DNA from 3 places in the Micromonospora sp. NPDC023869 genome. Region 2 is predicted to be linked to each of the others. Evidence: riboswitches for the same ligand, from Rfam matches in the RefSeq annotation. Region 2 holds a riboswitch; each other region holds the start of a gene.
What was found. Region 2 has a riboswitch for cobalamin ahead of metE (5-methyltetrahydropteroyltriglutamate--homocysteine S-methyltransferase). Riboswitches for the same ligand answer to the same signal wherever they lie in the genome.

Region 1: it holds a riboswitch for cobalamin, as region 2 does, so the genes downstream of both, ACZ31C_RS19075 (ribonucleoside-diphosphate reductase subunit alpha) here and metE (5-methyltetrahydropteroyltriglutamate--homocysteine S-methyltransferase) in region 2, are expected to answer to the same signal.
Region 3: it holds a riboswitch for cobalamin, as region 2 does, so the genes downstream of both, ACZ31C_RS19190 (peptidase) here and metE (5-methyltetrahydropteroyltriglutamate--homocysteine S-methyltransferase) in region 2, are expected to answer to the same signal.

What each region holds. Positions count from the first base shown of each region.
Region 1 is NZ_JBVHKD010000006.1:244,788-255,380, reverse strand. Features, by position in the region: gene ACZ31C_RS19080 (amino acid adenylation domain-containing protein) at 1-2,554, opposite strand, end outside; cobalamin riboswitch at 2,675-2,883, shown strand; gene ACZ31C_RS19075 (ribonucleoside-diphosphate reductase subunit alpha) at 3,020-5,395, shown strand; gene ACZ31C_RS19070 (ribonucleotide-diphosphate reductase subunit beta) at 5,392-6,444, shown strand; gene ACZ31C_RS19065 (hypothetical protein) at 7,092-7,229, shown strand; gene ACZ31C_RS19060 (GntR family transcriptional regulator) at 7,444-8,127, shown strand; gene ACZ31C_RS19055 (tripartite tricarboxylate transporter substrate binding protein) at 8,124-9,089, shown strand; gene ACZ31C_RS19050 (tripartite tricarboxylate transporter TctB family protein) at 9,089-9,586, shown strand; gene ACZ31C_RS19045 (tripartite tricarboxylate transporter permease) at 9,583-10,593, shown strand, end outside.
Region 2 is NZ_JBVHKD010000010.1:150,253-160,845, reverse strand. Features, by position in the region: gene ACZ31C_RS25005 (FAD-dependent oxidoreductase) at 1-1,064, opposite strand, end outside; gene ACZ31C_RS25000 (LacI family DNA-binding transcriptional regulator) at 1,101-2,147, opposite strand; gene ACZ31C_RS24995 (class I SAM-dependent methyltransferase) at 2,347-3,042, opposite strand; gene ACZ31C_RS24990 (ABC transporter ATP-binding protein) at 3,039-3,824, opposite strand; gene ACZ31C_RS24985 (ABC transporter substrate-binding protein) at 3,821-4,807, opposite strand; gene ACZ31C_RS24980 (FecCD family ABC transporter permease) at 4,833-5,921, opposite strand; cobalamin riboswitch at 6,087-6,299, shown strand; gene metE (5-methyltetrahydropteroyltriglutamate--homocysteine S-methyltransferase) at 6,420-8,711, shown strand; gene ACZ31C_RS24970 (AI-2E family transporter) at 8,800-10,071, opposite strand; gene ACZ31C_RS24965 (hypothetical protein) at 10,321-10,593, shown strand, end outside.
Region 3 is NZ_JBVHKD010000006.1:280,090-290,682, reverse strand. Features, by position in the region: gene ACZ31C_RS19200 (hypothetical protein) at 1-1,264, opposite strand, end outside; gene ACZ31C_RS19195 (DUF4240 domain-containing protein) at 1,643-2,182, opposite strand; cobalamin riboswitch at 2,286-2,414, shown strand; gene ACZ31C_RS19190 (peptidase) at 2,512-3,567, shown strand; gene ACZ31C_RS19185 (hypothetical protein) at 3,601-4,095, shown strand; gene ACZ31C_RS19180 (prenyltransferase/squalene oxidase repeat-containing protein) at 4,437-5,885, shown strand; gene ACZ31C_RS19175 (hypothetical protein) at 5,882-6,826, shown strand; gene ACZ31C_RS19170 (CbiQ family ECF transporter T component) at 6,819-8,063, shown strand; gene ACZ31C_RS19165 (ABC transporter ATP-binding protein) at 8,060-9,688, shown strand; gene ACZ31C_RS19160 (ECF transporter S component) at 9,688-10,593, shown strand, end outside.

The DNA of each region.
Region 1 (10,593 bases), on a different contig from region 2:
CGATGTCGCACTCGCCGGTGGCCAGGCTGCGCGCGGCCAGGTGCAGCGCGACCAGCGCCGAGGAACAGGCCGTGTCCACCACGATCGCCGGACCGGCCAGGTCCAGTGCCTGCGACAGCCGGGCCGCCACGAGGTTGCGCAGGTTGCCGACCAGCGCCGCCGGTGCGGTGACCGGACCGGCGGCGGCCAGCAGCTCCGGGAAGGCGCTCTCGCCGACGGCGGCGAAGACCCCGACGCGACGGCCCTGCCGACGCGGCCCGGCGTACCCGGCGCGTTCGAGCGCCTCGTACCCGATCTCCAGGAACAGTCGGGCGTGCGGGTCGGTGAGCCGGGCCTCCTCGTCGGAGAGCCCGAAGAAGTCCGCGTCGAGCTGCATCGGATCGTCCAGGAAGGACCCCCAGCGGGACCGGCCGTCCTGCGGCGTCCACCGGTGCTCCGGGACCGGCCGCACCGCGTCGACGCCGTCCACGAGTCCGCGCCAGAACTCGTCGGGGTCGTCGGCACCCGGGAAGCGGCAGGCCATCCCGATGACCGCGAGCGGTGTCGCACCGGAGCGGGCGTCCTGCGACGCCGTAGCGAGCCCGTCGGGCGGTGCCGGTCGGGTCGTGGGCGGCCCGGCCAGGATGCGGTCGGTCAGCGCGGCGACGGTGGGACAGTCCCGCAGGTCCGCCGGATCGAACGTGGTGCCGAGGGCGTCCTCCAGCCCGGCCAGCACCTCCATCGCCGTGAGCGACGACCCGCCGATGGCCAGGAAGCGGTCGTCCGCCGCGATGGTGTCGGCGGGCCGGTCCAGCACCCGGGCCCAGACCGCCCGGACGACCTGCTCGACCCGTCGCCGGGACAGCGGCCCCGAGGGCATTGGCTCGGCCACCCGGTGCGCCGCACTCGGTCCCGCCGGGTGCCAGCGGCGTTCCCGGTCGGCGAAGTCGCCGGCCAGGTAGCGTTCGCGCATCCGTCGCCGCCGCAACTTGCCGCTGGTGGTCCGGGCGAACGCGCCGGGCGGCAGCGGCAGCACCCGTACGTCGTCGTGCCCGGCCGCCTCGGCGACCCGGGCCCGCGTGGCGTCGAGCACCACGGTAGCCCCGGCCGGCGGTCGCGCCCAGGCCACGAACACCACGATCCGCTCGCCGCCGGTGTCCGGGTCGGTGCAGCCGACCACCGCCGTCACCGTGGCCGGCAACCCGACGGTCGCGGAGGCCACCGCCTCCAGGTCGGGGGCGTGGAACGTCCGACCGTTGACGAAGATCACGTCCTTCGCGCGGCCGGTCACGCAGAGCCGGCCGGAGCGCTGGAAACCCAGGTCACCGGTGTGCAGCCAACCGTCCACGAAGGTCTCCCGGCTGGCCTGCGGGTCCCGGTGGTAGCCGCGCGCCACGTTCGGGCCGCGTACCTCGATCAGGCCCACCCGGTCCTCGGGCAGCGGCCGGTGCCGCTCGTCGACGACGCGCACCTCGCAGCCGGGCACCGGGTGCCCCAGGTCCATCAGCTCCACCGCGTGCGTACCCGGCGCGGTGCTCACCGCCCGACCCCGGCTCAGCGCGGCGCGGTCCAGCACCAGCGGCGCGGCGACCTCCCCGGGCGGCGGGAAGGTCACCGCGAGCGTCGCCTCCGCCAGGCCGTACACCGGTCGCAGGGCGGCCGGGGCGAGCCCGGCCGGGCGGACGTGCGCCAGGAAGGCCCGCCACACCGTGGGGGAGATGGGCTCCGCGCCCACCACCACGCACCGGACCCGGCTCAGGTCGAGCGTGGCGAGGAGATCCGCCGGAACCCGCCGGACCGCCAGTGCCAGCGCGAAGTTCGCCGCCGAGAGCAGGGTCGCGCGATGCCGGTGCGCGGCGGTGAACCACAGCGCCGGGCGCTTGGCGAACGCCATCGGAGGTACGCGGACCTGCGTGCACCCGATGGCCAGCGGGGTCAGGTGGGTGCCGATCAACCCCATGTCGTGGAAGTACGGCATCCAGGTGACCAGCACGTCGTCCGGTCCGGCGCCGCTGGCCAGCCGGGACTGCTCCACATTGGCCAGCACGTTGGCGTGGGTCAGCTCCACCCCGCGCGGCGCGCCGGTGCTGCCGGAGGAGAACTGGAGGAACGCCACGTCGGTCGGGTCGGCCGCGAACAGCTCCTCCGGTGGGGTGCCGGTCCGCAGGTCGGCCAGCCGCAGCACCGGGCCGGCCAGCCCGTCGGCGACAGCCTCGGTGGCGTCGTCCAGCACGGTCACCGCGTCGGTGAGCAGCTCGCGGACGGCCCGTACCCGGGTCGGCTCGGGTGGCAGCGGCACCGGGACCAGCCCGGCGGCGAGCGCCCCCCAGAACAGCGGCTGGAAGTCGTCCCCGGCGTCGGCGACCAGGATCACCGGGGTGCCCGGGACCACTCCGGCGGCCCGGTAGCCGCCCGCCACCCGCAGCGACTCGTCCCGCAACTCTCGGACGGTGACGGTGCGTTCGGTGCCGTCGTCGCGCACGTGCACGATGATCTGCTCGGGTGCGCGATCCGCGGCCTGGACGAGGACGTCAAGCAGTGTCCGTCGGTCGCCGGGCCCGGCCGCAGTCTGCACGCGACGATGCTAGTGGGCATGATCGAGTACCCGGCCGTCGGTCGCCGGGATGCCCGTCATCTGGCACGCGACACGCCCGGCACAGCATCTGGTGTTGCCATCTCCGCACCGTACCCATATATGGTGTGCCCCGTAGCTGGTTCGACCGCCACTGAAACGGCGGTCGAGGCAAGAGGGAACCCGGTGGGAATCCGGGACTGCCCCGCAGCGGTGAGTGGGAACGACCGCCGTCATCACGCACTGGACCCGCCAGGTCTGGGAAGCGACGGCCAGTAGGCGCGAGCACCAGGCCCACGAGTCCGAAGACCTGCCAGCGCGCCGCACGCGACGTGTGCGGCGGTCGAAGGCCGCGTGGGACGGCCGACGCCAGGAGCTGGTCAGTCACGGCAGCAGTGCCGTCGGTGACCGGCGGCGTCCTCCCGCGCGGACCCGACGATCTCGGGGACAGGCGTGAGGAGGGGGAACATGACGGTGACCCAGGAGCAGGCGGGGCCGGAGCAACGCCGGCACGTCATGCAGGTCCGCAAACGGAACGGCGACACCGAGCCGGTGGACGTCAACAAGATCGTCAAGGCGGTGGAGCGGTGGGTCGCCGACCTGGACGAGATCGACCCGCTGCGGGTGGCGACGAAGACCATCAGCGGGCTGTACGACGGCGCGACCACGGCCGAGATGGACAAGCTCTCCATCCAGACCGCAGCCGAACTGATCGGTGAGGAGCCGCAGTACTCGAAGCTGGCGGCCCGACTGCTGGCCGCGTACGTGGACAAGGAGGTCCGCGGGCAGCAGGTGGCCAGCTTCAGCCAGTCCATCCGGTACGCACACGGCTTGGGCCTGATCGGCGACGACACCGCCGCGTTCGTGGCCCGCAACGCGCGCAAGCTGGACGACGCCGTCGACCCGGCCGGGGACCTGCGTTTCGAGTACTTCGGGCTGCGCACGGTCGCCGACCGGTACCTGCTGCGGCACCCGCAGACCCGACTGGTGGTGGAGACGCCGCAGTACTGGCTGTTGCGGGTCGCCTGCGGCCTGTCGCAGACGCCCGGCGAGGCGATCGGCTTCTACCGGCTGATGTCCAGCCTGGCCTACCTGCCCAGCTCGCCGACGCTGTTCAACTCCGGCACCCGGCACACCCAGATGTCCTCGTGCTTCCTGGTCGACTCGCCGCGCGACGAACTCGACTCCATCTACGAGCGTTACCACCAGGTCGCGAAGCTGTCCAAGTTCTCCGGTGGCATCGGCATCTCCTGGTCCCGGGTGCGCGGTCGGGGCGCGCTGATCCGGGGCACCAACGGCAGGTCGAACGGCATCGTGCCGTTTCTCAAGACGCTGGACGCCGGGGTGGCCGCCGTCAACCAGGGCGGCCGTCGCAAGGGCGCGGCCTGCGTCTACCTCGAACCGTGGCACCCGGACGTGGAGGAGTTCCTCGAACTGCGGGACAACACCGGCGAGGAGTCCCGGCGTACGCACAACCTGAACCTCGCCAACTGGATCCCGGACGAGTTCATGCGGCGCGTCGAGGCGGACGGGGACTGGTCGCTGGTCGACCCGTCGGACGCCCCCGAGCTGCCCGACCTGTTCGGTGAGGCGTTCGACGAGGCGTACCGCGCGGCGGAGAAGAAGGCGGTCAAGACCGTCAAGGCCCGCGACCTGTACGGCCGGATGATGCGGACGCTCGCGCAGACTGGCAACGGGTGGATGACGTTCAAGGACGCCTCGAACCGGCTGTCCAACCAGACCGGCGCCCGGGGCAACACCATCCACCTGTCGAACCTCTGCACCGAGATCCTGGAGGTCAACGACGACGCCGAGACGGCGGTCTGCAACCTCGGCTCGGTCAACCTGGGCGCGCACGTCACCGCGGACGGGGTCGACTGGGAGCGGCTGCGCGCCACGGTGCGGACCGCCGTGGTGTTCCTGGACCGAGTGATCGACATCAACTACTACCCGGCCGAGCAGGCGGCGGCGTCGAACCCGCGCTGGCGCCCCGTCGGGCTCGGGCTGATGGGGTTGCAGGACGCGTTCTTCACGCTGCGCCTGCCGTTCGACTCCCCGGCCGCCCGGGAGCTGTCGACCCGCGTGCAGGAGGAGATCTTCCTGACCGCGTTGGAGACCTCGGCCGGGCTCGCCGAGCGGTTCGGCCCGCATCCCGCGTACGCGCAGACCCGCGCCGCCCGGGGTGAGCTGCACCCGGACCTGTGGGGCGCCGAGGTCGGCCAGCCCGACCGGTGGGCCGCGCTGCGCGAGACGATCGGCCGGCACGGCCTGCGGAACTCGTTGCTGGTGGCGATCGCGCCGACCGCCACCATCGCCTCGATCGCCGGCTGCTACGAGTGCATCGAGCCGCAGGTGTCCAACCTGTTCAAGCGCGAGACGATGTCCGGCGAGTTCCTCCAGATCAACACCTACCTGGTCCGCGAGCTGAAGGCGCGGGGACTGTGGACGGCCGCGATCCGGGAGCAGATCAAGCGCGCCGAGGGTTCCGTGCAGGGCGTCGTCGAGCTGCCCGCAGACGTACGCGAGTTGTTCCGGACCGCGTGGGAGCTGCCGCAACGGGCGCTGATCGACCTGGCGGCGGCCCGCGCCCCCTTCATCGACCAGTCGCAGTCGCTGAACCTGTTCCTGAGCGCGCCGACCATCGGCAAGCTCTCCTCGATGTACCTGTACGCCTGGAAGTCCGGGCTGAAGACCACCTACTACCTGCGGTCGCGTCCGGCGACCCGGATCCAGCAGGCCACCGTCGCCGTCACCCCGAGCGTCACGCCGGTCGTGGCGGTCAGCGACGACGAGGCGTTGGCCTGCTCCCTGGAGAACCCCGAGAGCTGCGAGGCATGCCAGTGACCACCGTCTCCGAGACCAGCACCAGCACCGGCACCGGCATGGGGGAGCGGCACCTGCTGCTCGATCCCGGCATGGACCTGACCCTGCGCCCGATGCGCTACCCGCAGTTCTTCGACCGCTTCAAGGACGCCATCAAGAACACCTGGACGGTGGAGGAGGTCGACCTGCACTCCGACCTCGCCGACCTGGCCAAGCTCTCCCCGGCCGAGCAGCACCTGGTGTCCCGGCTGGTGGCGTTCTTCGCCACCGGCGACACCATCGTCGCCAACAACCTCGTGCTCAACCTCTATCAGCACGTCAACTCGCCGGAGGGGCGGTTGTACCTCTCCCGGCAGTTGTTCGAGGAGGCGGTGCACGTCCAGTTCTATCTGAACCTGCTGGACACCTACGTCCCGGACGAGAAGGAACGGTTCGAGGCGTTCGCGGCGGTGGAGAACATCCCGTCGATCGCCCGCAAGGCCGAGTTCTGCTTCAAGTGGATCGACTCCATCTTCGCGCTGCGCGAGCTGCGGACCCGCGAGGACCGGCGGGCCTTCCTGCTGAACCTGATCTGCTTCGCCGCCTGCATCGAGGGCCTGTTCTTCTACGGCGCCTTCGCCTACGTCTACTTCCTGCGCTCCCGGGGGCTGCTGCACGGACTCGCCTCGGGCACCAACTGGGTGTTCCGCGACGAGTCCATGCACATGGCCTTCGCCTTCGACGTGGTCGACACCGTCCGCGCCGAGGAGCCGGACCTCTTCGACGCCGAGATGGAGCAGCAGGTCAAGGACATGCTCGCCGAGGCGGTCGAGTGCGAGGTGCAGTTCGCCGTCGACCTGCTGGAGCAGGGTGTCTCCGGGATGTCGCCGGCCGACATGCGGGAGTACCTCCAGCACGTGGCCGACCGGCGCCTGGCTGTGCTCGGCATCGCACCCATGTACGGCAGTGGCAACCCGTTCGCGTTCATGGAGTTGCAGGACGTCCAGGAGCTGTCCAACTTCTTCGAGCGTCGGGTCTCCGCCTACCAGGTCGGGGTGACCGGCTCGGTCAGCTTCGACGACGACTTCTGACCGGCTGAGACGGACCGCTGTCCCGGGTGGCGTGGCGCCGCCCGGGACGGCGACGTTCCGACTCGTGTTCCGGCCGATGCCTGGTCCTTGGTGGTGTCGGCGGCCCCTGTCGAGCTGAACCGTATGCGCTATCGGCCCTCTCGACTGCGAGAGCGGCCAGCGGGCCGACGACTCGGCGATGTGGCGGGTCGGGCGGTCTCGGTCGCTGCCGATCGCCCTTGCGCGCCCGTCCGGGGAGACGAACCCGGACACTCCGACCGTGGAGGCCATCAACGCGGGCCGACCGTGCTCGAACGGTGAGTTGCGGTCAGGCCCGGCGAGCGGCGGGGCGGATCGGCTCGGCTCGGCTCGGCTCGGCCACTCCTGGCCGGCGCAGAGCAGGTAGGCGCTCACCGCGATCCGTCGCTGCCGTCAGCTCGACAGTGCCCGTACCCGACATGGCAGTCAGCCGCCCCGGCCCCTGGCCCCGGCCCCCGGCCCTGGCCGACGCCTGCGTCTCCGACCCTCGGCCGACGCCGACGCCGACGCCGACGCCTGCGCCGAGCTTCCACGCGTGCTGGCGAGCTGGCCGAGCGACTCGTGCGACTGCGGGGAAAGGTCGCTCGCCGTGGGCGGACCGGAACCGGTCGCGCCCGTACCCTGTCGCAATGTCTCTGCTGATCCGGCGTGACCTCGGGTCCACCGACGTGCGGTCGCGGGACCGCCGGCCGGGTCGGGCCCCTGCGGTGCCGGCAGCGACCGCAGTGCGGGGACCGGTGGCCGGGCACGGCCCCGCCGCCCGCTGAGCGGCCCGTGGCGGCCGTCGTGTTCCCGGTTCGCGCGCGCCCCATTCCGGCCCGCTGCCGCCGCCGCCAGTCGTCGCGGCGGCGTCCCTTCGTCCCGTCCGGGGCATCCACCAGGCGAAATGTCGGCAGGAAACATCGAGAAACTCGTTCGTCATCTTCCGTTGACCGTGGGATGAGTCGAGTGTTAACTGTTAACAGTTATCAGGAGGACAACGTGTTGGACGTCAGGCCGATCAGGGCGGAGTCCCTCGGCGAGAAGCTGGCCGGCGAGCTGCGCCGTCGCATCATCGTGGGCGACGTGCCGTCGGGCACCCGTCTCGTCGAGGAGGAACTGGCCGACTCCTTCCAGGTCAGCAGGGGGCCGGTCCGCGACGCGATCCGCATCCTGCGGTCGGAGGGACTGGTCACCGGCTCCGGCCGCAACGCGGTCACCCGTTCGTTGAACGACGCCGACATCGAGGAGCTGATGGCCCTGCGGGAGTCGTTCGAGCTGCTGGCGGTGGAGCGGGCCATCACCGTCCGGCGCGAGGTCCTCGCCCGTCAGTTGCGTACCGCGCTGGTCGACATGGACGCGGCGGTGACCGACCGTGACCCGGTCGCCTTCACGACCGCGGACATCCGGTTCCACAGCGCGTTCTTCGCCACCGCCGGGATGACCCGGCTCAGCGTCCTGTGGGACCAGTTCCGCCCCACCATCGAAGGTCTGCTGCACGCCTCCGGCAAGCGGCTGGCCGACCTCGCGCCCTCGGCGCGGGAGCACCATGACCTGGCCGGGCTGATCACTGCCGGCAAGGTCGCCGAGGTCAAGGCCGAGCTGCACCGACACCTGCAGACGACCTGCTCGCGGCTGCGTTCCGCGATCCCCCCGACCCCCGTCCAGAGAGAGAACGACCTATGAGATCACGCATGCTGCGCCTCGCCGCGTTGGCCGTCGCCGGCACTCTCGTGGTGACCGGCTGCGCCAACCGCGGCGGGAGCGAGACCGCCTCCGGCGAGAACTTCCCGGAGAAGGACCTCACCCTCGTCGTGCACGCCGCCGCCGGTGGCGGCTCCGACCTCACCGCCCGCACGCTGGCCAAGGAGCTGGAAGCGGACCTCGGGCGATCGATCGTGGTGGAGAACCGGACCGGTGGCGGCGGACGGGTGGGCCTGACCTACCTCAAGGGCCGTCCCGCCGACGGGTACTCGATCGGCTTCATCCCGGTCGAGGTGGCGATGCTCGGGCACCAGGGCGCCGACATCACCCCGGAGCAGTTCACCGTCCTCGGGCAGGTGATGAACGCGCCGGCCACGCTGTCGGTGCCGACGAACAGCCCGTACCAGAGCCTCGACGACCTGCTGGCTGCGGCGAAGCGCGAGCCGGGCACGATCACCGTGTCGAACTCCGGTGCCGGCGCCATCTGGGAGGCCGCCACCCTCGCCCTGGGCGAGGCGGCCGGTGCGACCTTCAAGCCGGTGCCGTACGACGGTGGCGCGCCGGCCGTGGCCGCCGGGGTCTCCGGCGAGGTCCAGGCCGTGATGGCCGGCGTGAGCGAGTCTGCCGCCGCGGCCGGAAACAACCAGCTGCGTATCCTTGCGGTGCTGGCCCCGGAGCGGGTCTCCTCGCTGCCGGAGGTGCCCACCGCCACGGAGCAGGGCGTCGACGTGGTCATCGGTGGCTGGGGTCTGATGGGTGCCCCCGCCGGCCTGCCCGACGAGGTCCGGCAGCGCCTCGCCGACGCTGTCCGCAAGGCCGCTTCCTCGGAGGCGTTCAAGGACGTGATGACCAAGGCCGGCAACACGCCGCTGGCGACCTCGCCGGACGAGGCCAGCGAGTTCGCCCAGACCGAGTACGACCGCTTCGGCCAGATCTACGGCTGATGGCTATCCACCACCCGCCGATCCAGGGTGATCACGGTGCCGCCGCGCGCTGGCGCGCGGCGGCACCGGGGATGGTCTTCCTGGTGCTGGGCGCCGTGTTCCTGTGGCTGGCCCGCTCGATCGAGCTGCCCGCCCGGGCCCTGGCGGTGAGCCCCCGGATCTGGCCGGAGACGCTCGCCATCGGGATCGTCGGTCTGTCGGCCCTGCAGATCGTCCTCGCCTTCGTCACCACGCCCGCCGTGGCCGACGACGACGAGGACGAGGACGGACCGGCCACCCGCTCCGGGATCGTCCGGGTGGTCGGCTTCGTCGCGGCCACGCTCGCCTTCGGGGTGCTCTGGTACTACCTGCACTTCCTGGTCTCCGGACTGATCTTCGTCGCCGCGCTCACCTGGATCGCCGGGGGCCGGGGGATCAAGGACCTGCTGTTCTTCCCCGCCGGGGTGACCGTGGTGATCTACGGCCTGTTCGGCCTGCTGCTGAGGGTGCCGCTGTGAACGCGCTCGTCGAGGGCTTCGGTGCCCTCCTCTCCGTCCAGATGCTGCTCTGCGTCCTCGCGGGCGCCGCCATCGGCATGCTCGTCGGCGCGTTCCCGGGCATCACCGCCACCATGGCGGTCGCTCTGGCCAGCGCCTTCACCCTGACCATGGATCCGCTGCCCGGCCTGGCCGTGCTGCTGACCATCCTGATCGGCGCCCAGTTCGGCGACCGGGTCCCGGCCATCCTGATCAACACCCCGGGCACTCCGGCGTCGATCGCCACCACCTTCGACGGCTACGCCATGGCCAAGCAGGGCAAGGCCGGCCTGGCGCTGACCTCGTCGGCCTTCGCCTCGGCGGTCGGCGGTTTCGTCGGCATCGCGGTGCTGATGGTCGCCGCGATCCCGCTGAGCACGGTGGCCATGCGCTTCGGCTCGCCGGAGATGTTCGCGCTGGTGGTCTTCGGTCTCACCATGATGATCGAGGTCTCCGGCCGCCAGCTCGTCAAGGGTCTCATCGCCGGTCTGTTCGGCCTGGCGCTGGGCACCGTCGGCCGGGACCCGATGGACGGCTCGGACCGGCTGACCTTCGGCATCCCGCAACTGGTCGAGGGGATCCCGTTCATCGCGGTGATCATCGGTCTGTTCGGCATCGCCGAGGTGTTCAGCCAGATGATCTCGCGTCGTCACAGCAAGCAGAAGGCGATCACCAGCTTCGGCCGCTGGTGGCCGACCAGGCAGGAGACCCGGCAGATGGTCAAGCCGATCGCGGTCGGCTCCTCCGTCGGCACGGTGGTCGGCGTGCTGCCCGCCGTCGGCGGGGACATCGGCGGGATCGTCGCCTGGAACCAGGCCAAGCGGGTCTCCAAGGAGCCGGAAAAGTTCGGCAAGGGCTCCCTGGAAGGGCTCACCGCCGCCGACGGCTCCTCCAACGCGGGTGTCGGCGGGTCGGTGCTCACCACGTTGGCCCTCGGCGTACCGGGCGACTCGGTGATGGCGGTAATGCTCGGCTCGATGATCATCTGG
Region 2 (10,593 bases):
CCGCCGTCGGGTCGCGGTGCCTCGGTCTGCAACCAGTAGAAGAGGGAGTACGACAGCTCGCGTGCCTTGGCCAGGTGCCACGACGCGTTGGGCACGTCGATGACCGGGCCCTCGAAGTAGTCGATCATCGGCCAGTTGACCAGGGTGATGTCGCTGGCGTACGCGCCGTCGACGAAGTTGCGCCGGGCGGCGATCCGACGGAACGTCCACAGGTTGCCGTCGCCGGGGTTGACGCGCTGGTCGGCGTTGACCAGCCACGGCTCGTCGTCCGGGTTCGGGGTGAAGCTGCGCTCCAGGATCTCCAGCGTGCGCGGGTTCGGCGAACGCCAGGACAGCAGCCGGTCACCCCAGAAGTCGGGCTTGTAGTCGCGCCAGAAGTCGTACCCGGCGGGCCGGTCGATGGTGTGATCCCCGTCGACGTGGTCGATGGCGAAGCAGACCGACACGGCCTGCATGTTCATCGGTTGTGCCTCGGCCGGGGCGCTCGGCTCGCCGGTCTGCTCCCGCGACTCGAAACCGGTGACGTACTCGGTGCCGGTCAGCGGCAGCAGCTCGCCGGTCTCGGTGGCGTCCAGCACGTACGGCGCGGTGACGTCGATCCGGTCCTCGCGGTCCCGGTGCGCCAGCGTGACGCCGGTGACCCGGTCCCCGTCGGTGGCCGCCGCCACCGGCCGGTACGGCTGGAGCACGGTCAACCGGCCCGAGCCCCGGTACGGCGCGAGCATCTGCTCCAGCACGGCGACCGCCACCCGGGGCTCGTGGCAGAGCCGGCTAACCCAGCCGGCGCCCGGGTTGAGGTCGGTCCAGGAGCGGGAGCGTTCGGTGAGCGGGTAGTGCCGTCGGTAGTAGTCGCGGATGCCGGTGCGCAGCGCCCGATAGCTGGCGGTGGCACCGAACTGCTCGATCCAGGAGTGCTCGTCGGGCGGGACGGCCTGGCTGGTGAGCTGCCCGCCGAGCCAGTCGAACTCCTCGGTCAGGATCACCGACCGGCCGGCCCGGGCCGCCGCGAGCGCGGCGGCGACCCCGCCCAGCCCGCCGCCGACGATGAGGACGTCCGCACGCATCTGTGCCACTTGCTTCCTTCCAGTCGCGCGGGCCGCCTATCGGCGGTCGACCGCCGGATCGGGGGCGCCGAGGGTGTCGCCCTCGACGAACTCGCAGGCCAGGAGTCGTTGCTGGACGCCGTCGGCGCTGCCGTCGATGACCGCGGTCAGCACCTCGACCGACTGCCGGCCCATCTCCTCGCGGGGGATGTGGAACCCGGTGAAGGCGGTGTCGGTGGGCACCGGCACCGTCGGGTCGCCGAGCGTCAGGATCGACAGGTCACCGGGTACGCGTAGCCCGCGTCGGCGGGCGGCCGACTCCAGCGCCACGGCGGTGGCGAAGTCCTCCACGAAGACGACGGTGCTGCCGTCGGCGACCAGGTCGTCCAGGACGGCCTCGGCGTCGTGCGTCGGGCCGGTCAGGCGGCGGGCCGACTCCGCGTCCGGTGCGGCGGCGTCGAACCCGCGCCGGCGGTCGGCCGAGGACTCGGCGGTGGCGTCCACGCCCAGGTAGGCCAGCCGCCGGTGGCCGTGTGTCAGGGCCAGCGCGACGAGTTGGCGTACCGCTGCGGCGTAGTCGGTGCCGACGTAGGGGACCGGTCCTCCGGCGTCGTCCCGGCGGCCCACCGCCACGTACGGGTACCCGTCGCGGTTGAGCCGGAGCAGCTCGGCGGCGTCGATCTCGCGTCCGAGCAGGATGCACCCGTCGGCCAGGCGCAGCCGGTTGTCCCGGTGGAAGATCCGTCGACGCCCGTCGACCACCGGTGCGCTGGTGAACAGCAGCAGGTCGCAGCCGACCCGTTCGGCGTACTCCTCGATGCCGAGCAGGAAGGGGTGGAAGAAGTCCCGGCTGCGGCTGGGGAACGCCGGCTCGTAGGTGAAGACGCCGATGATCCGGTTGAACCGGGAGGCGAGCCGACGGGCGACCGGGTCGGCGGCGTACCCGGTCTCGGCGATCACCCGCAGCACCCGGTCCCGGGTCTCGGGGGCGATGCGCACCTCCGCGTCGGCGCGGTTGTTGAGCACCAGCGACACGGTCGCCTGGCTGACGCCGGCCATCCGTGCGATGTCACGTTGTGTGACGCGTCGGGGTGCAGGGGGCACGGGAGAGTCCTTCCACTGCCGCTAATGCGTATTAGCGTGCGGGCTGGGAAGGAGCTTCGCGGCTGAACCCGATCGATGTCAAGAGGCTAATCCGTATTAGCAGAACGCCGAGATGCCCCGGTGCTCCCCGCTGTCCACGGAGAGCTACACGGAGCGTGACAGTCTGCTGCGTACGTGACGGAGGCGGTCCCGGCCGGTCTCAGGCCCGGCCGGTGACCAGGTACTGCATCTGGTGCTCGTGGTTCGGCGCCACGCCGTACCGGCGGTCCAGCTCGTAGATCGACGTCAGCGGAACGGCCGTGACGTCCGCGAGGCCCGCCTCCTCCAGCACCGCCACGGTCTTGTCGATGGAGGTCGCGGTGGCCAGCGGCAGTTCGGCCTGCACCTGGCTGTCGTAGTGGCCGGTGAAGTTCTCCGAGGCGTTGTCGAGGCCGTTCGGGAACCAGGTGCTGTCCACCACCGCGACGATGCCGCCGGGACGCAGCAGACGGATCCAGTTGGCCACTGCGGTCTGCGGCTCGCGCAGGGTCCACATCAGGTACCGGCTGGTGACGGCGTCGAAGCTGCCCGCCGGGAAGTCCGGCGCGACGGCGTCGCCGAGCTGGATGACCGGGCCGTCGGTGACGGCGGCGGCGTGCCGACGGGCCTCGGCGAGCATGCCCTCGGACAGGTCGGTGCCGGTGACGCGGTGCCCGAGGCCGGCCAGGACCATGGCCACCTGACCGGTGCCGGTGCCGACGTCGAGCACGTCCAGCGGCGCGGCCGGCAGGGCCTGCGACCAGATCTGCGACCAGGCCCGTTGGTCGTCGGCGAAGCGGTCGGGGCGCTGCTGGTACTCGTCGTAGGCGGGCGCGCGGCCGGTCCAGTAGGCGTTGATGCGTTCCTGCGTGGTCATGCCGCAGTCCTCTCGTCGATGCTCGGGTGGATCGGGTGGAACAGCAGATGGACGGCGCCGTCGAGGTCCAGGCGTCGGATGCCGATGCCGTAGACGGGTTCCAGGACGGCGGGGTCGAGGACCTCGTCGACGGTGCCGGTGGCGGCGACGCCGCCCGCGCCGAGCAGCACCAGGTCGTCGCAGTATCGGGCGGCCAGGTTGAGATCGTGCAGCACGACGACCGAGCAGGTGTCCAGCGTGCGGACCAGGTGCAGGATCTCGTGCTGGTAGCGGATGTCGAGATGGTTGGTGGGCTCGTCGAGCAGCAGGTGGGTGGCCTGCTGGGCGAGCGCGCGGGCGATCAGCACCCGCTGCCGCTCCCCGCCGGAGAGTTGGGCGAACGCCCGCCCGCTCAGGTGCGTGGCACCGACCCGGCTCAGGCAGCCGGCGGCGATCTCGTGGTCGGCCCGACCGGCCCGCTGGAACGTCGACAGGTGCGGTCCCCGGCCGAGCAGCACCAACTCCGCCACGGTCAGGGCGGTCTCCCCACCGGTCTCCTGCACGACCACGGCCAGCCGCCGCGCGGCCTCCCGGGCGGGCAGGGTGGACAGCGTGTCGCCGTCCACCGTGACCTGACCGGTCCGACTGCGCAGAGCACCATAGAGCAACCGCAGCAGCGTGGTCTTGCCGCTGCCGTTGGGCCCGATCAGACCGAGGACCCGACCCGGCCGGGCCGTCACGCTGACCCCGTCGATGACCGGGTTCGCGCCGTAGCGCCAGGTGACGCCGGTCGCCTCGATCACGGCTGCTCCCGGAACCGCTGCACGATCCGCTCCAGGCCGTCGATCGACAGCGGCGTCGGCGGCTCGGTGAAGTTGAACAGCTGCGTCATGACCTGGCCGTTGCGGACCGCGTTGAGCTGCTGCGCGCCCGGCAGTCCGGTGAGACCCTGCTCGACGGCCCGGGGGTCGCCGTCGCCGTAGAGCAGGATCAGCACGTCCGGGTTGCGGCCGAGCAGTTCCTCGACGGTGACCTCGAAGACCCGATCCTTGACGTCGCCGAAGACGTTGCGGAAGCCGGCGGCCTCCAACTGCGGGTGGGCCATGCTCCCGGTGCCGTACGCGTACGTGGTGCCGCCGCCGACGGTCGGGTAGAGCACCGCCGCGGTACGCCCGGACGAGGTGCCCGCCTCGGCCTGGACCTTCGTCATCCGGTCCTTGAGCGCGGTGACCGCGGTCGTCGCCTCGGCCTGGCGGCCGAACACCCGACCGTACGTCTCCATCTGCCGGTAGATGTCGTCGAAGCTCGGCACGGCGGTGCTGTCCGGGCACATCGCCGGCTCCTCCAGCAGCGGGATGTCCACCGCCTCCAGGGTGTCGCGGGAGAGGTTGTCGACCTCGCCGAGGACCAGGTCGGGCTCCTGGCTGATCACCACCTCCTTGGAGATCTGGAGGTGGCCGCTGGTGTCGGTCTTGTCGGTCAGCAGCGGGATCCGATCCAGCTCGGCCTGGGTGGCCGCGTCGTAGTACTCCTTCGGGTACTGCCCGGCGCGGGCGGTGGCCCGGTCCAGGACGCCGAGCGCGTGCAGGTAGGGCACGGCGGCGCTCTTGAGCAGCACGACCCGCTGCGGAGGGGCGTCGAAGGTGACGTCCACGCCGCAGTTGGTCACCGTCACCGGATAGCCGGGACCGGCCTCGGTCGGCCCGTCGGCGGTGCCGCCGCACCCGGCGACGAGCAGCACGCACGCGGAGGCGGCGGCGGTGGCGAGGCGGGTTGCCTTCAACATCGTTTCTCCTTGACGGGTGGGCTCTTCAGGCACCGGAGGCGTGCAGACGGCGGATCAGGACCAGCAGGAAGGGAGCGCCGAGCAGGGAGGTGATGATGCCGATCGGAATCTCCTGCGGCGCCAGCAGCACCCGGGCCAGCACGTCGGCCCAGACCAGCAGGATCGCCCCGAGCAGCGCGGCCACCGGCACCACGCGGACGTGCGGCGCGCCGACGATGCGTCGGGCCAGGTGTGGCACGACCAGGCCGACGAACCCGATGCTGCCGGCGGCGGAGACCAGGATGCCGACGCTGAGCGAGACCAGCACGAGCAGCCGGAGCCGGAACCGGTCCGGCGAGACGCCCAGGGTGTGCGCGGTCTCGTCGCCGATGGCCAGGACGTCGAGTCGCCGCCCGACGACGGTCAGGTAGCCGATGGTGCCGATCAGCACCACCGCGGCGATCAGCAGCAGAGCGTTCCAGCGGGCCAGGCCCAGCGACCCGAGGAGCCAGAACATCACCGACCGGGCGCCCTCGGCGGAACCGGAGGCGAAGATCAGGAAGCTGGTGGTGGCGTACAGCGCGTACCCGACGGCGACGCCGGCCAGCAGCAGCCGGATGGAGGTGACCCGGCCGCCGCTGCGCGCGATCAGGAAGACCAGCAGCGACGCGCCGAGCGCGCCGACGAACGCGCTGGTGGATAGCGCGTACTGGCCGAAGCCGGCGCCCGCGCCGAACAGGATCGCGGCGGCCGCGCCGCTGGAGGCGCCGGAGTTGATCCCGAGCAGGTACGGGTCGGCGAGCACGTTGCGGACCATGGCCTGCAACGCCACCCCGCAGACCGCCAGCCCGGCGCCGACCAGCATGCCGAGCAGGACCCGGGGCAGCCGGACCTGCCAGACGATCGCCTGCTGCGGCCCGGTCCAGGTCACCTCGCCGGGCACCCCGAGGAGCTGGTGCCCGATGATCCGGGCCACCGTGAGCGGGGGGATGCCGATCGCCCCGGCACCGACCGCGACCAGCCCGGTCAGGAGCAGGCCGATAGTCAGCGCGAGCAGCCAGAGGCCGGTCCGACGGCGCTGCGCCGCCACGCCGAGCACGTCCGTCCGGCTCGTCGGCAGGGTGGTGACGCTCACCGCACTCCCACGCAAAGTCGTTGTTCTTGCCAAGTCTTTGCAAAAACTAACACCAAGATCACGCCAGCGGAAGGCGGATGAGTCGTTGTTCACCCGCCGCTCGACCCGGCGTCGCGGCGCGGACATCACACCGGCGCGACGGTCGTCGGGCGCGATCCGGACGCTAGGATCCGAAGCGGTACTGGTTCGCCCCGGCCGTCCGGTCGGAGCGTCGTAAGAGGGAACCCGGTGTGAATCCGGGACTGCCCCGCAGCGGTGAGTGGGAACGACCGCCGTCACACGCACTGGACACCTGTCCGGGAAGCGACGGCCAGTAGGAGACCGGCCCAGCCGGTCGCGCCCACGAGTCCGAAGACCTGCCCGTGCCGCGTGCGCAGCCGCGCACGCCGCCGTCGGCCTCGCGGGAGGGCCAGGGCGAGGCCGGTCGTCGCGCCGTGCCCTCCCCAGCCTTCCCCGGAGCCGTACCGCCGGACCTCGAGGGAAGGGAACCCTGGCGACATGACCACTCCGTTCGGCACGAGCACCGTGCTCGGCTATCCGCGCATCGGCCCGCGTCGTGAACTCAAGACCGCGGTCGAGGGCTACTGGGCCGGCCGCGTCGACGAGCCGACCCTGCGGGCCACCGCCGCACAGGTACGCGAACAGACCTGGCGCACGTTGCACGACGCCGGCCTGTCCGCCGTACCGTCCAACACGTTCTCGCTCTACGACCACGTGCTCGACGCGGCCGTCACGGTCGACGCCGTACCCGACCGGTTCCGCCGGCGGGGCCTCGGTGAGCTGGACACCTACTTCGCCATGGCACGCGGCACCGCGCAGGAGCCGCCGCTGGAGATGACGAAGTGGTTCGACACCAACTACCACTACCTGGTGCCTGAGATCGGCCCGGACACCGCCTTCGCCGCCCGGGCCGACAAGCCGCTCGCCGAGTACGGGCGGGCCCGGGAGCTCGGCATCACCACGCGTCCGGTCCTGGTCGGCCCGGCGACCCTGCTGCTGCTGTCCAAGCCCACCGCCGACGCGCCGGACGGGTTCCGCCCGTTCGACCGGCTGGACGACCTGGCCGACGTCTACGCCGACCTGCTGTCCGCGCTCGCCGACGCCGGGGTGCCGTGGGTGCAGCTCGACGAACCGGCGTACGTCGGCGACCGGTCCGACGCAGAGATCCGCGACCTCGGTGCCGTCTACGCCCGCCTCGGCGCGCTGACCCACCGGCCCCGCCTGTTCGTCGCCGCCTACTTCGGCGAACTCGGCGACGCGCTGCCCGCGCTGCTGGACACGCCGATCGAGGCGATCGGTCTGGACCTGGTCGCCGGACCCGGCGACCTGGACCGGCTCGCCGGCCACGGCGCGCTGCCGGGCCGGACCGTGGTCGCCGGGCTGGTCGACGGCCGCAACGTGTGGCGGACCGACCTGCGGGCCGCCGCGGCCGTCGGCGCCACCCTCACCGGGCTCGCCGACACCGTCGCGGTGTCCACCTCCTGCTCGCTGCTGCACGTGCCGGTGGACCTGGCCGCCGAGACCGACCTCGACCCTCGGCTGCGCGAACGGTTGGCGTTCGCCCGGCAGAAGGTGGACGAGGTGGTCGCGCTCGGTCGGGTGCTGCGCGACGGGGTGGGCGAGCTGCCCGCCGCGCCTCCGCCTCCGCCGGCGCAGTGGCGTGACGACGCGGCCCGCGCCCGCCTGGAGGCGCTGCGGCCCGAGCACACCCGACGCGGCCCGTACCCGCACCGTGCCGAGGCCCAGCGTCGACGCCTCGGGCTGCCCGCGCTGGCGACCACCACCATCGGGTCGTTCCCGCAGACCGACGCGCTGCGCCGGGCCCGGGCCGAGCACCGGGCCGGTCGCCTGGACGCGGCCGGCTACGCCGAGCGGATGCGGGCCGAGATCGCCGAGGTGGTGGCCGAACAGGAACGCCTCGGGCTGGACGTGCTGGTGCACGGCGAGCCGGAGCGCAACGACATGGTGCAGTACTTCGCCGAACACCTCGACGGCTTCGCCGCCACCGCCCACGGCTGGGTCCAGTCGTACGGCTCCCGGTGCGTACGCCCGCCGATCCTGTACGGCGACGTGACCCGGAGCGTACCGATCACGGTGACCTGGTCCCGCTACGCCCAGTCGCTCACCGACCGGCCGGTCAAGGGCATGCTCACCGGCCCGGTGACCATCCTGGCCTGGTCGTTCGTGCGGGTGGACCAACCGCTGGCGGAGACCGCCCGACAGGTCGCGCTGGCCCTGCGCGACGAGGCGCGGGACCTGGAGACGGCGGGCATCCGGATCATCCAGGTCGACGAGCCCGCGCTGCGGGAACTGCTGCCACCGCGCCGCCGGGACCACACCGCCTACCTGGACTGGGCGGTGGCCGCCTTCCGGCTGGCGACCAGCGGCGTCGCCGACGCCACGGCGATCCACACCCACCTGTGCTACTCGGAGTTCGGTGAGGTGCTGCCCGCCATCGACGCCCTGGACGCCGACGTGACCAGCATCGAGGCGTCCCGTTCCCGGATGGAGATCCTCGACGACCTGGCCACCGTCGGCTACACCCGGGGGATCGGACCGGGTGTCTACGACATCCACTCGCCCCGGGTGCCGGATGCGGCCGAGGTGGTGACCGCGCTGCGCCGGGCGGCGGCGGTCGTCGACCCGCAGCGGCTCTGGGTCAACCCGGACTGCGGGCTCAAGACCCGGGGCTACCACGAGGTCCGTCCCGCCCTGACCGCGCTGGTCCGGGCCGCCGCCTCGGTCCGCGCCGAACTGGCCGCCGAGGGCGGGCCGACGAGCGACTCCTGACCCGGTGGCGTCCGCCGGTGGGGGCCTCCCACCGGCGGGCACCGCCGACGGACCGCACACCCGAGACAGTCCTCCCGGACCGGAAGGGTCAGGGTGCGCTGGCCTTGACCACGACCGCTTCCGGGGCCGGCGGTTGCTCGGCCGGTGGGAGGCGTCGGGCCAGCCGCCGGACCGCGGTGTTGAGCACGGCGATCAGCGGTACCGCGATGAGCGCGCCGAAGATGCCGTCGAGCACCACACCGGCGGTGACCGCCAGCACCACCGGCAGCGGGTGCAGCGCCACCGCCTTGCCCATGATCCACGGTTGGAGGACGTTCCCCTCGACCTGCTGCACCACGATCACCGCGCCGAGGATGCACAGCGCGGTGACCCAGCCGCCGTCCACCAGCGCGACCAGCACCGCCACCGCGCCGGAGAGCGTGGCACCGACGATCGGGATGAACGCGCCGAGGAAGACCAGCGCGGCTAGGGCGAAGGCGAACGGCACGTCGAACAGCACCAGCGCGATGCCGATGCCCACCGCGTCGATGAACGCCACCAGCACGGTGGCCCGTACGTAGGCGACCAGGGTCTGCCACGAGGCCCTGCCGGCGTCGTCGAGCCGCCAACGGGCGGCGACCGGGAACATCCCGACGATGAACCGCCAGATGCGCTGCCCGTCGCGGAGGAAGAAGAACATGGCGAAGAGGACCAGCAGCGCGCCGGTGAATATCTCGACCACCGTGCCGGCGGTGGAGAGCGCGCCGGTCGTCAGCGCCTGGGTGTTCTCGTTGATCCAGTTCTGTCCGGCCTGGATGTACTGGTCCAACGTGCCGTCGGAGAGGTTCAGCGGCCCGTCGCGCAGCCAGTTCTGGATCTGCCCGATGCCGTCGGCCGCGTTGCGGCTGAGGTCGGGCAGACCGGTGATGAACTCGTTGACCACCATCGTCAGCGTGCCGACCACGGCGGCCAGTCCACCGATCAGCACCACGGCGGTGGCCAGCGTCCGCGGGAAGCGGGCCCGCAGCAGCCAGCCGACGGCGGGTGCCAGCAGCGCGGAGAGCAGCAGCGCCACCAGCAGCGGCACGATCACGACGCGGATGGTGCCCATGAACCGCAGCATCGCCCAGCCGACGATACCGATGACGATGATCCGCCACGACCAGGCGGCGGCGATCCGCAACGAGTGCGGCACCCCGGCGTCGTCGCGGCTGATCGTCGAGGGATGGGCGTCCTCGCCGTCGCCGTTGCCGGAGCGGGGTTCGGGGATGGGCCGAGCGAGTTCCTCCGCGCGGTCGGCCCGCCGGGTGCGGTCCCGGTCCCGGGCCGCGCGCACCGACGCGCGTCCCCCGTCGTACGCCCGGCGCAGTCGTTGCCGCATCTGCTCGAACCGGCTCAACGAAACCCCCAGGTGAAGATCGGTCGGTACACCGTATCGGGTCGGGCCACACAGCGGCACGGTGACCAGCGGCCGGACCTCGCCGCACCGGATTCCGCCGACGATCTTGGCCGGTGACGGCCGGCGGTTCGGGCCCTATCCTGGCGCTTCGTGTCCGGGTGTCCGGGCGGTGCCGCCCGAGGCGGGTCCCTCCGGACATGTGGGCTCCACCTGTCACGAGGAGGTTCCCGGGTGAGAAGGTTCGCGGTACTCGTCACCGCGGTGATGGCGGCCACGGCGGTCGCCGTACCGGCCCAGGCGCGCTCGACGTCGACCCCGACGGCGGTCACCCTCAAGCCGCCGCTGAGCGGCCTGGTCGACCGGGCCGAGCCGGCCACCGGCGCGTACGCCCCGGTGGTGGACAGTTTCGTCATCCGGGTCAACTGGAGCGACCTGCAACCGCAGCAGCAGGCCGGCACCGACCACGGCGGCGCGCTCGACACCACGGCGATCGACCAGGCGGTG
Region 3 (10,593 bases), on a different contig from region 2:
TCGGGGTGGCCGCGCGGGCCTGCTCCCGGGCCGACCGGACGTCGTGCCGGCGACGTCGCTCCCGCGCACTCTGATAGAGGCTGCGTCCCCAGAGCAGCAGTCCGCCGCCGTCGAGCAGGAAGCTGATCACCGCGATGGTGACGAAGTCCCACGACCCCATCATGGAGTCCTGGCCGGAGACGAAGAGCAGGAACTGGTAGATGAAGCCCCACAGCAGCGGGATCCCGACGAAGACCAGGGTGAGCAGGGCCATGAACCGCCCGCCGATCCACGCCAGGGCGTACCAGCGCACCACGCGCATCTCCCGCCGGGGCAGGCCGGACTGGTCCACCCGGGGCGTGCGCCGCACCATCCGCGCGACCAGGTTGCGCAGGTAGTCCTCGGTGTCGGACATCAGGTTCCGGCAACCGAGCGCGGTGGCGACGATGTAGTAGCCGTCGGTCCGCAGGAACAGGAACGTCTGCCAGATGATCCGGACCAGGTACGTGAACAGCAGTGCCGTGAGCAGCAGCGCGCCCCACTCCGGCAGTTGCAGGTAGCCCTGCCGGCCCGCCCACAGGGCGAAGACGAAGGACGAGGCGAGCACGCCGTCCACCAGGGTCCCGGCGATGAACGCGACGAAGCGTTGCCGCTTCGGCGCCATCCAGATCGTGCTCATGTCGGTCTGGACCACCAGGATGTACATCTGGTTGCCGATGACGAGCCGCGACGGTACGCCCGCCGCCCGCGCCGCGACCATGTGCGCGGCCTCGTGGATCGCGACCCCGACCAGGGTGAGGATGAACGTCGCCCAGGTCAGCGCCGCGAAGTGGATGGGGAACAGCAGCGTCTCACCGGGCGTGGGCAGCAGGTCGGGATCGTCGGCGGCGAGATACACGCCGCCCGCGATGATCAGGACGCAGAGCAGCAGCACGGGGAGGCTGACCATGCGACGGGCCACCGTCGGGCTGAGCCAGTTCAGGCTCCAGCTGCGCCGGGGGCGGGACGTCGCGGCCGGGGCGGGGGCCGGGGCGGAGCCGGGTGCGGCGGCCTCCCCGTCGACCTCGACGAAGCCCTCGTCGCCCAGCGCGTCCAGGAAGTCGGTGATGTCGGGCGTCTCGGAGTACTTCTGCTCGTACTGGCGGACCGCCTCGCCCACCGAGTTGCCGGCGGCCAGCGAGTGGAGCAGATCCAGCCCTTCGGCGGGGATCGACAGGAACACCTGCCGCTCGACATCGCCGATGATGACGGTGTCGCCCTCCGTGCGGTGGTCGAACGGGCGCACTCGGACACGTGTGTCTGGTGGGTAGCCGGCCATGGTCAGTCGTCCTTTTCGCTCATCTCATGCGGATCGATGAAGGCCGGCACCCGGAGTTGCCGTCCGGGTGCCGGCCTTCAGGTGGCGTGTCACCGTCAGGAGACGACACACGCAGCGGCGACAGCGCTGGTCTTCACCGACTCCAGCCGGCGAACCGTGAGCTTCTTCATGAAAATCACCTCCCTCGCGACTCGGGAAGCACTACGGTGCCGGTCGCGGGGGTTGATCGTCTGCTCACTTATGTGCATACGCCGATAGCGTGTGTGTGGCATTGAGCGCGTTGAACCGAACATACCTCACAAGCGACGTCGGCCCGGTGGCGTCCTGGTCGTGCCGACCCGGGCGCTACGCGTCGGCCCAGCCGGCCGAATTGCTGTACGACTCCCGGCTGATCCCCGAGCCGGTCTCCGGCCAGTCACCGAACCGCTCGTGATGCAGGTGGGAGAAGAGGTAGCAGAAGCTCTCGCAGCTGGCGTCGAGCACCGCCGTCACCGGATTCGCCCGGACCGCCTCATAGAACTCCCGACCCAGCGCCACGATGTACCCACGCGCGTACAGGAAGCCGTCGTCGGAACCGTCGGTGATCTCGTGGATGTCGGCGCGGTCGATGTCGTACAGCTTGCGCTCCACGACCCGGTCGAGGGCGACCAGCTCGGTGCGGGGCAGGTCGGCGGAGAGTCGGCGTAGCTCATCGAGGAAGGGGCCGAGCCACCGGTCGATGGCGTATCCGTCGTCGTGCGCGGGGTCGCGGTCGATCAGGGCGCGACGCAGGGCCGCCGGCTCCGGCCCCAGCGCGGCCCACGCCTGCTCCACCAGCGCCCAGAAGCGGTCCTCCTCCTCGGCCGTCGGCAGCGTCGGGGGAACCTTAAGATCACTGTTCGTCATGGCCGGACGATAGCCCCGAGCACCGACATCGGGAGCTGACGTGACGCACGGCGTGCGAGCCGTCGCACATTGACAGCGACGGCGAGGGCCGATCAGACTGGCCCGACAATTCCACAGCCGCGGTCACGTGTGGGGGAAGTCCGGTCGAAGTCCGGCGCTGGCCCGCAACGGTGGGCCGCCGGGGGTAACCCCGGTGGCGAGCCCGAATACCTGCCGTACCCGCGCCCCTGCTCCTCACCCGTCGTGGCCCACGGGTCGGAGGCCGGCCAGCCACGTCCTGACGGGTAGGCCGGGTTTCTGACGACCGCCGGGCCGGAAAGGCGCGCCCGATGGTCGTCCGCCTGAGCCGGCACCGCCTGCTCACCCTGCTCTGCGGCGTGCTCGCCGCCCTCACCCTGACCCTGACTCTCACCGGTCCGGCGATCGCCGCCCCCGCCCAGGTGGGTGGCGTCCGTTCGGACGCGGCCGCCGGCTGGCTGGCCCGCCAACTGGTCGACGGGGAACGATTCGAGACCGTCTTCGACGGCGTCGCATACCCGGACCAGGGGTTGACCCTCGACGCGGTCTTCGCCTTCGCCGCCGCCGGTGTCGCCGACGACTTCGGCGCGTCGGCGCTGGCCTGGGTCACCCGGCCGGACGTCCGCGACGGCTACGTCGGCGACGGCACCACCGAGGCGTACGCGGGCGCGACCGCCAAGCTCGCCCTCGCCGTCGCGGTACGCGGCGGCGACCCGACCGACGTCGGCGGAGTGGACCTCGTCACCCGGCTGCGCGGGTTGCAGGCGCCCGACGGCCGCTTCACCGACCGGTCGGCGTGGGGTGACTACAGCAACGCGTTCAGCCAGTCCTTCGCCATCCTCGCGTTGCGCCGGACCGTGGCGGGCGTGCCCCCGTCGGCCGCCGCATGGCTGGTCGGCACCCGGTGCCCGGACGGCGGCTACCCGGTGCTGCCGGCGCAGCCGGTCTGCGACTCCGACGTGGACGCCACCGCCCTCACGGCGCAGGCGTTGCGGGCCGCCGGACGGCACTCCGACGCCGCCGCGGCACTGCGCTGGCTGGTGTCGGTGCAGCGGGTCGACGGCGGGTTCGCCAACGCCGACGGGATCGCCAACGCCAACAGCACCGGACTGGCGGCGCAGGCGCTGCGCGACGGTGGCCGACCGCTGGCCTGGCTGCGGGCCCGGATCTTCCTGACCGGGTTGCAGGTCGGCTGCGCCGCGCCGACGGCCGACCGGGGTGCCGTGGACTTCGACGGCGGCGTCTTCGACCCGGGCACCGCCACCCGCGCCACCACCCAGGCCGTCCTCGGTGTCACCGGCACCGGCTACGCGCGGCTCTCCTCTGCCGGTGCCGCCACCGGCGCACCCACCCTGCCCTGCCCCTGACCACGCACCGATCCCCGTTCCTCAGACGAAGGAGTGCCCATGTCCCATGTCCAGAGTCCCGTCCGCCGGTGGTTCGCCGGCCTGTTGGCAGCGGCCGTCGTCGCGCTCGGCCTGATCGCCGTCGAACCGTCACCGCGCGCCGCCCACGCCGCCGCCTGCACCGGCACGACCGGGGTCACCGTCGTGGTCGACTACGGCCCGCTCGGCGGTGGCGTCCAGGTGGCGTGTGCGCTCGGCGACCCGGCCACCGGCCTGGCCGCCCTCCAGGGCGCGGGTTTCGCGGTGACCGGTACCCAACGATGGGGTCTGGCGTTCATCTGCCGGATCAACGGCCAGCCGACCGCCGCCACCGAGCCCTGCGTGAACACCCCGCCGGCCAGCGCGTACTGGTCCTACTGGCACGCCTCCGGCAGCGGCGCCGCCTGGACCTACAGCACGCTGGGCGCGACCAGCTACAACCCGGCGCCGGGCACGGTCGAGGGATGGTCCTTCGGCACCGGCACGGCACCCAGCATCACCGCCCCCTGACCTGCGGGTTGCCTGACGGGCCACGCGCCCGCCGGGTGTCGACGCCGTCTGGCGCCGTAGGGCGACCGGGCGGTACGGTGTCGACACCCGGCGTGCCGGGCCACAACTGAATGCGTCCCGTTCGGGGGGAAGCCGGTCGAAGCCGGCGCTGACCCGCAACCGTGAGCGAGCTCTGTCTCGCGAGCCGGAATGCCCCGAACAGGACGAGCGGCTTCCACTGTCGAGGTCTACAGGGTGGGGTCCGGGTAGCCGACTTTCGGCATCTCGTCGCGACCACGTGTACGGGATGCCGCCGGTGCCTTCCGGAGCTTTCACCGACCGCTCTGCGAAAGGCACCCCTCATGCTCTCCTGCTCGCTCCGGCGCGTCGGCGCCGGACTCGGCGCCGCGACCGCCACCGCGCTCGCCGTCGTCGTCGCCACACCGCTGGGCGGGGTGGCCGCACCGACCGCGACCCACACCGCCGCCGCCGGCGACGCCGCGCGCTGGCTCGCCGGCGAGTACGCCGACGGCATCCTGCCCGGCCCGTTCGGCGGTGCCGACTGGGGCCTCACCATCGACGGCGTGCTCGCCCTCGCGGCCACCGGCGTCGACGCGTCGACCCGGCAGGCGGCGACCGCACAGATCGCCGCGAACGTGCGCTCCTACAACAGCTACGACGACTGGGGCATCGAGGGCTTCACCGACGGCGGGGCCACCGCCAAGCTGCTCTACGCCGCCTCCGCCGCCGGTGGCGACCCGACCGACTTCGGCGGCTGGGACCTGCGCGCGGAGACCCTCTCGCTGATCTCCGGCGCGGACACCGGCCACCAGCACGGCCGGATCACCAGCCGCACCACCGAGGCGTCCGGGCAGGACCCGTCCAACACCTTCGACCAGAGCTTCGCCCTCCTCGGGCTGGCCCGCAGCGGCGGCGCACCGCAGGAGACGGCCGACTTCCTGGTCCGCCAGCAGTGCGCGGCCGGCGGCTTCCGGCTCTATCCCGACGCGGACGGCGCACCGTCGGCGAGCTGCGACGCGCAGAGCAACGCCACGCTCGACGTCGACTCCACCGCGATGGCCGTCCAGGCGCTGCTGGCCAGTGGGGCCGACGGCGCGGACGACGCCGCCCAGCGCGGTGCCCAGTGGCTGGCGGCACAACAACGCGCCGACGGGTCGTTCGGCGGCTCGGGGCCGACCAGCGGCGCCAACTCCAACAGCACCGGCCTCGCCGGGCAGGCCCTGGCCGCAGCGGGTCGGGACAGCGAGGCGAAGCGGGCCGCCGAGGCGTTGGCGGCACTCCAGATCAACACGGGCAACGGCGGTGCCGCCGCGACCGAGGCCGGTGCCATCGCCTACAACACCGACGCGCTGACCGAGGCGGTCGGCGCGGGCATCACCGACAACCTCCGGGACCAGTGGCGTCGCGCCACCGCCCAGGCGCTGCTCGGCCTGGCCCAGGTGCCGCTCGGCCGGATCGGTCTCGATCCGCCGCCCACCGGCGGTCCCACCCCGTCGGCCAGCGCGTCGCCCACGCCCACCGGCTCGCCCACGCCGACCGCGTCACCGACGCCGAGCACGCCACCGACGCCGACCGATCCGCCCACCGCCAGCGCGACGCCGAGTCTGTCCCCGAGTGACACGCCGTCCACACCGGTCGCCACACCGACCGTGAGCACCAGCCCGGTCGCGGGCGGACCGGGACGCCTGCCCACCACCGGCGTGGCCATCGGCGGGTACGTGCTCACCGCGCTGCTGCTCGTCGGCGGGGGAGCGGTGCTGCTGGTGCTGGGCCGTCGGCGGGCCACATGAGCGGCCGGACGATCCGCGCGGCACTGGTGCTCGCGGTGACCGCCGCGAGCACGGCCCTCGGCGCGGCTCCGGCACAGGCCGCCGGTCGCGCCGGCCACTGCCCGGACGCCAACGGGGTGACCGTGGTGGTCGACTTCAAGGAACTCGGCGGAGGGGTGGTGGTCCGCTGCGCCCCGGGCGACCAGGCCACCGGTCTGGCCGCGTTGAAGAACGCCGGGTTCCAGATCGCCGGCACCCTGCGGTGGGGCGAGGGCTTCATCTGCCGCATCGAGGGCAAACCCTCGACCGCCACGGAGAAGTGCGTCGACACCCCGCCGGCCAGCGCCTACTGGTCGTACTGGCACGCGCCGGACGGCGGTTCGTGGACGTACAGCGACCGGGGGGTCCTCAACCGCAAGCCACCGGCGGGCAGCTTCGAAGGCTGGTCGTTCTCCTTCAACCGCAGCGCCGACGACGCACCCCGGCCTGCGGTGGCACCGAACCGGCCGGCACCACCCCCGCGCACCACACCTGCGGCACCGCCGCCGCCCCGCACCTCGGCACCGGCCCCGCCACCACCCGCACCCGCCCCGCCACCGCCGGGCGCCCCGCCGCCCGTGGTCCCGCCGCCGGCCGCAGGCGCACCCGTGGCGCCGGGCGTCGGCGTCCCGACCGGTGCGGCCGGTACGCCCGCCGCCCCGGCCCCGGTCGCGCCGACCGGCGATGCGTCCGGCCCGCCACCGGACGTGCCGCCGACGGGGAGCGTCGTCCCGCCGCTGGGTGCCGCGCCCGCGCCACCGACCGACCCGACGGGATCGCTCCCGCCGGTCGAGGTCACCGGGGCCCGGGACGGCGACGGCCTGCCGCTGGGCACCCTGGCCGGCGTGTTCCTGCTGGTCGCGTTGGTCGGCGGAGGTGTCCTCGCGGCCCGTCGTCGGCGGACCGCCGAACCGGATGACTGACCGGGCCGTCGTCGACAGCGGCCCACCCACCCGGGTGTCGGTGCCGTCCAGGGCCCGGTCCGCCGGGACCGGCCGGTTGCCGCGCAGCCTGCACCCGGGCGCGTGGTGGTGCTGGGCGCTCGGGTTGGCGACGGCGGCCAGCCACACCACGAATCCGCTGCCGCTGGCGATGATCGTCGCTGCGGCCGCGCTGGTGGTGGTCCGCCGTCGCGGCGACGCCCCCTGGGCGCTGGCGTTCCGGATGTACCTCGTGCTCGGTGCGGTGATCGTGGCGATGCGGGTGCTGTTCCGGCTCGTCTTCGGCGGTGGTCAGGGCGACCACGTCCTGCTCCACCTGCCGGAGATTCCTCTGCCGGCCTGGGCGGCGGGTATCCGGCTGTTCGGGCCGGTCGCCGCCGAACAGCTCCTCGGCGGCTTCTACGACGGGCTGCGGTTGGCCACGATGCTGATCTGTCTCGGTGCCGCCAACGCGCTGGCCAACCCGAAACGGCTGCTCAAGGCCGTGCCCGGCGCCCTGTACGCGGTCAGCACGGCGGTGGTGGTCGCCCTGTCGGTCGCACCGCAACTGGTCGAGAGCGTGCTGCGGGTCCGCCGTGCCCGTCGACTGCGCGGCGCTCCCGGGCGTGGCCTGCGCGCGCTGCGGGGCATCGCCCTGCCGGTGCTGGCCGACGCCCTGGACCGGTCCCTCGCCCTGGCGGCGGCGATGGATTCGCGCGGCTACGGACGCACCGCCGCCGTACCTGCCGGTCGGCGTGCTCTCACCGGTGCCCTGGTGCTCGCCGGGCTGGTCGGTGTCTGCGTCGGCACGTACGGCCTGCTCGACGCGACCGTGCCGGGCTACCTCGGTCTGCCGATGCTCCTCGCCGGCCTGGCCACGGCGGTGGCCGGGATGCTGCTGGCCGGGCGTCAGGTGCGGCGCAGTCGCTACCGCCCCGACCGGTGGCGGCTGGCCGAGCTGGCCGTCGCCGGATGCGGCCTGGCCACCGCTGCGGTGATGACGATGGCCGGCACGGTGGACCCGGACCGGCTCTACCCGCCGGTCAGTCCGCTCACCTGGCCGGAGTTGACGCCGCTGGTGGTGCTCGCGGTGCTGGTGGCGGTGGCACCGGCCTGGCTGGCCCCACCGGCGCCGACGGCGAACCCCGCCCCGCGACCGCTGCCCGTGCCACCGGCGGCGAGCGGCCGTACCGACCACCCGTCGCCTCGCGACACCGCCCAGCCGGAGGCGCACCGATGATTGACTTCGACCGGGTCACCGTCCGGTACGCGGAGAGCCGCGAGCCGATGCTGCGCGACGTCTGTCTGCACATCCCGGAGGGCGAGCTGTGCCTGGTCGCCGGGCGCACCGGGGCGGGCAAGTCGACGCTGCTGCGGGCGATCAACGGCCTGGTGCCGCACTTCACCGGCGGCACCCTGTACGGCACGGTGACCGTGCACGGCCGGGACACCCGGGCACATCCGCCGCGTGACCTCGCCGACGTCGTCGGCGTGGTCGGTCAGGACCCGCTCGCCGGCTTCGTCACCGACACCGTCGAGGAGGAACTCGCCTACGGCATGGAACAACTCGCGTTGCCCGCGCCGGTCATGCGCAAGCGCGTCGAGGAGACCCTCGACCTGCTCGGCATCGCCGAGCTCCGGGACCGGCCGCTGCGGACACTCTCCGGCGGGCAGCAGCAGCGGGTCGCCATCGGCGCGGTCCTCACCAGTCACCCGCAGGTGCTGGTGCTCGACGAACCGACCTCGGCGCTGGACCCGACCGCCGCCGAGGACGTCCTGGCCGCCGTCACCCGCCTGGTCCACGACCTCGGCGTCACCGTGGTGGTGGCCGAGCACCGGCTCGAACGCGTCGTGCAGTACGCCGACCGGCTGCTCTATCTGCCCGGTGACGGCACCGTCCTCGACGGGCCACCGGACGCCGTGCTCGCCGACATCGACCTGGCACCACCGTTGATCGAGTTGGGCCGCGTCGCCGGCTGGACACCCCTGCCGCTCTCCGTCCGCGACGCCCGGCGTCGTGCGGGCGACCTCCGACAGCGGCTCGCCGACGCGGTGCCACCACCGGCGGCACCGGCCCCGGAGGGCGTACCGGCGCTGACCGCGCGGGGCGTCGTGGTGCGGTACCCGGGCACGGTGGCGGTGCGCGGCGTCGACCTCGACCTGCATCCGGGCCAGGTCGTCGCGCTGATGGGCCGCAACGGCTCCGGGAAGTCGAGCCTGCTCTGGGCGGTGCAGGGCAGCGGCCCACGCCAGGGCGGCACGGTGACCGTGCCCGGCCCGGACGGTGACACCGATCCGAAGGCGCTGTCCGCCGCGCGGGCCCGCCGCCAGGTCGGTCTGGTCCCGCAGACCCCGGGCGACCTGCTCTATCTGGAGACGGTGGCCGCCGAGTGCGCCCAGGCCGACCGGGAGTCCGAGGTGCCCGAGGGGACCTGCCGGGAGTTGCTGGACCACCTCACCCCGGGGCTGCCGGACGACCGGCACCCACGGGACCTGTCGGAGGGGCAGCGGCTGGCCCTCGCGCTCGCGGTCCAGCTCACCGCGGCCCCGCCGGTGGTCCTGCTCGACGAGCCCACCCGGGGGCTGGACTACCGGGCCAAGCGGCAGTTCGCCGCCGTGGTCCGCCGGTTGGCCGCGCAGGGCCGGGCGGTCGTGGTCGCCACCCACGATGTCGAACTCGTCGCCACCCTCGCCGACCGGGTCGTGGTGATGGCCCAGGGCGAGATCGTCGCCGACGGCACCGCCGCCGAGGTCATGCTCGCCTCACCGGCGTTCGCGCCCCAGGTCGCCAAGGTCCTGGCCCCGCAGCCCTGGCTGACGGTGGACCAGGTCAGCACCGCTCTGGCCGCCGCCGAGGTGACGTGATGAGCGTGCTGCGGGTCGCCCCGCGTACGGCTGTCATCCTGACCCTCGCCTCGGTTGCTGCGTTCGCCACCTTCACCTGGCCGTTCTTCGTGCCCGCCCAGCCCGAGGCGACGGCGCGGACCACCGAGGCGCCGTTGGTCTTCATCGTCGTCCTGCCGGTCCTGCTCGCCCTCGTCCTGGCCGAACTCAGCTCGGGCGGCATCGACAGCAAGGCGCTGGCGATGCTCGGCGTGCTCGCCGCCGTCAACGCCGCGTTACGCCCGCTGGGTGCCGGGACCGCCGGGATCGAGACGGTGTTCTTCCTACTGGTGCTGGCCGGTCGGGTGTTCGGGCCCGGTTTCGGCTTCCTGCTGGGCGCCATCTCGCTGTTCGCCTCCGCGCTGCTCACCGCCGGGGTCGGACCCTGGCTGCCGTTCCAGATGCTGGCCGCCGCCTGGCTGGGGCTCGGCGCGGGTCTGCTGCCGTCCCGGCTGCGGGGCCGGGCCGAGATCGCCGTGCTGGCCGGGTACGGCGCGGTCGCCGCCTACGCGTACGGGCTGCTGATGAACCTCTGGTTCTGGCCGTTCAGCGTCGGCGCGGACACCCAGCTCTCGTACGTCGCCGGTGCGCCGGTGCTGGAGAACCTGCACCGCTTCGCGGTCTTCACCGCCGTCACCTCCACCTTCGGCTGGGACACCGGCCGGGCGGTCACCACCGCCGTCGCGATCGTCCTGGTCGGTCCGGCGGTCCTGGCCGCGTTGCGCCGGGCCGCCCGCCGGGCCGCGTTCGACGCCCCGGTGACCTTCGTCCCGCCGGCCGCGCGGACGGCCGGCCCCGGGTCGGGGACGCCCACCGGTGCGCCTGTCGACGGGCCGGACGCGGCGCCGACCGCCCCGCCGGGACGAACCGGGGACGGTACGCCACCC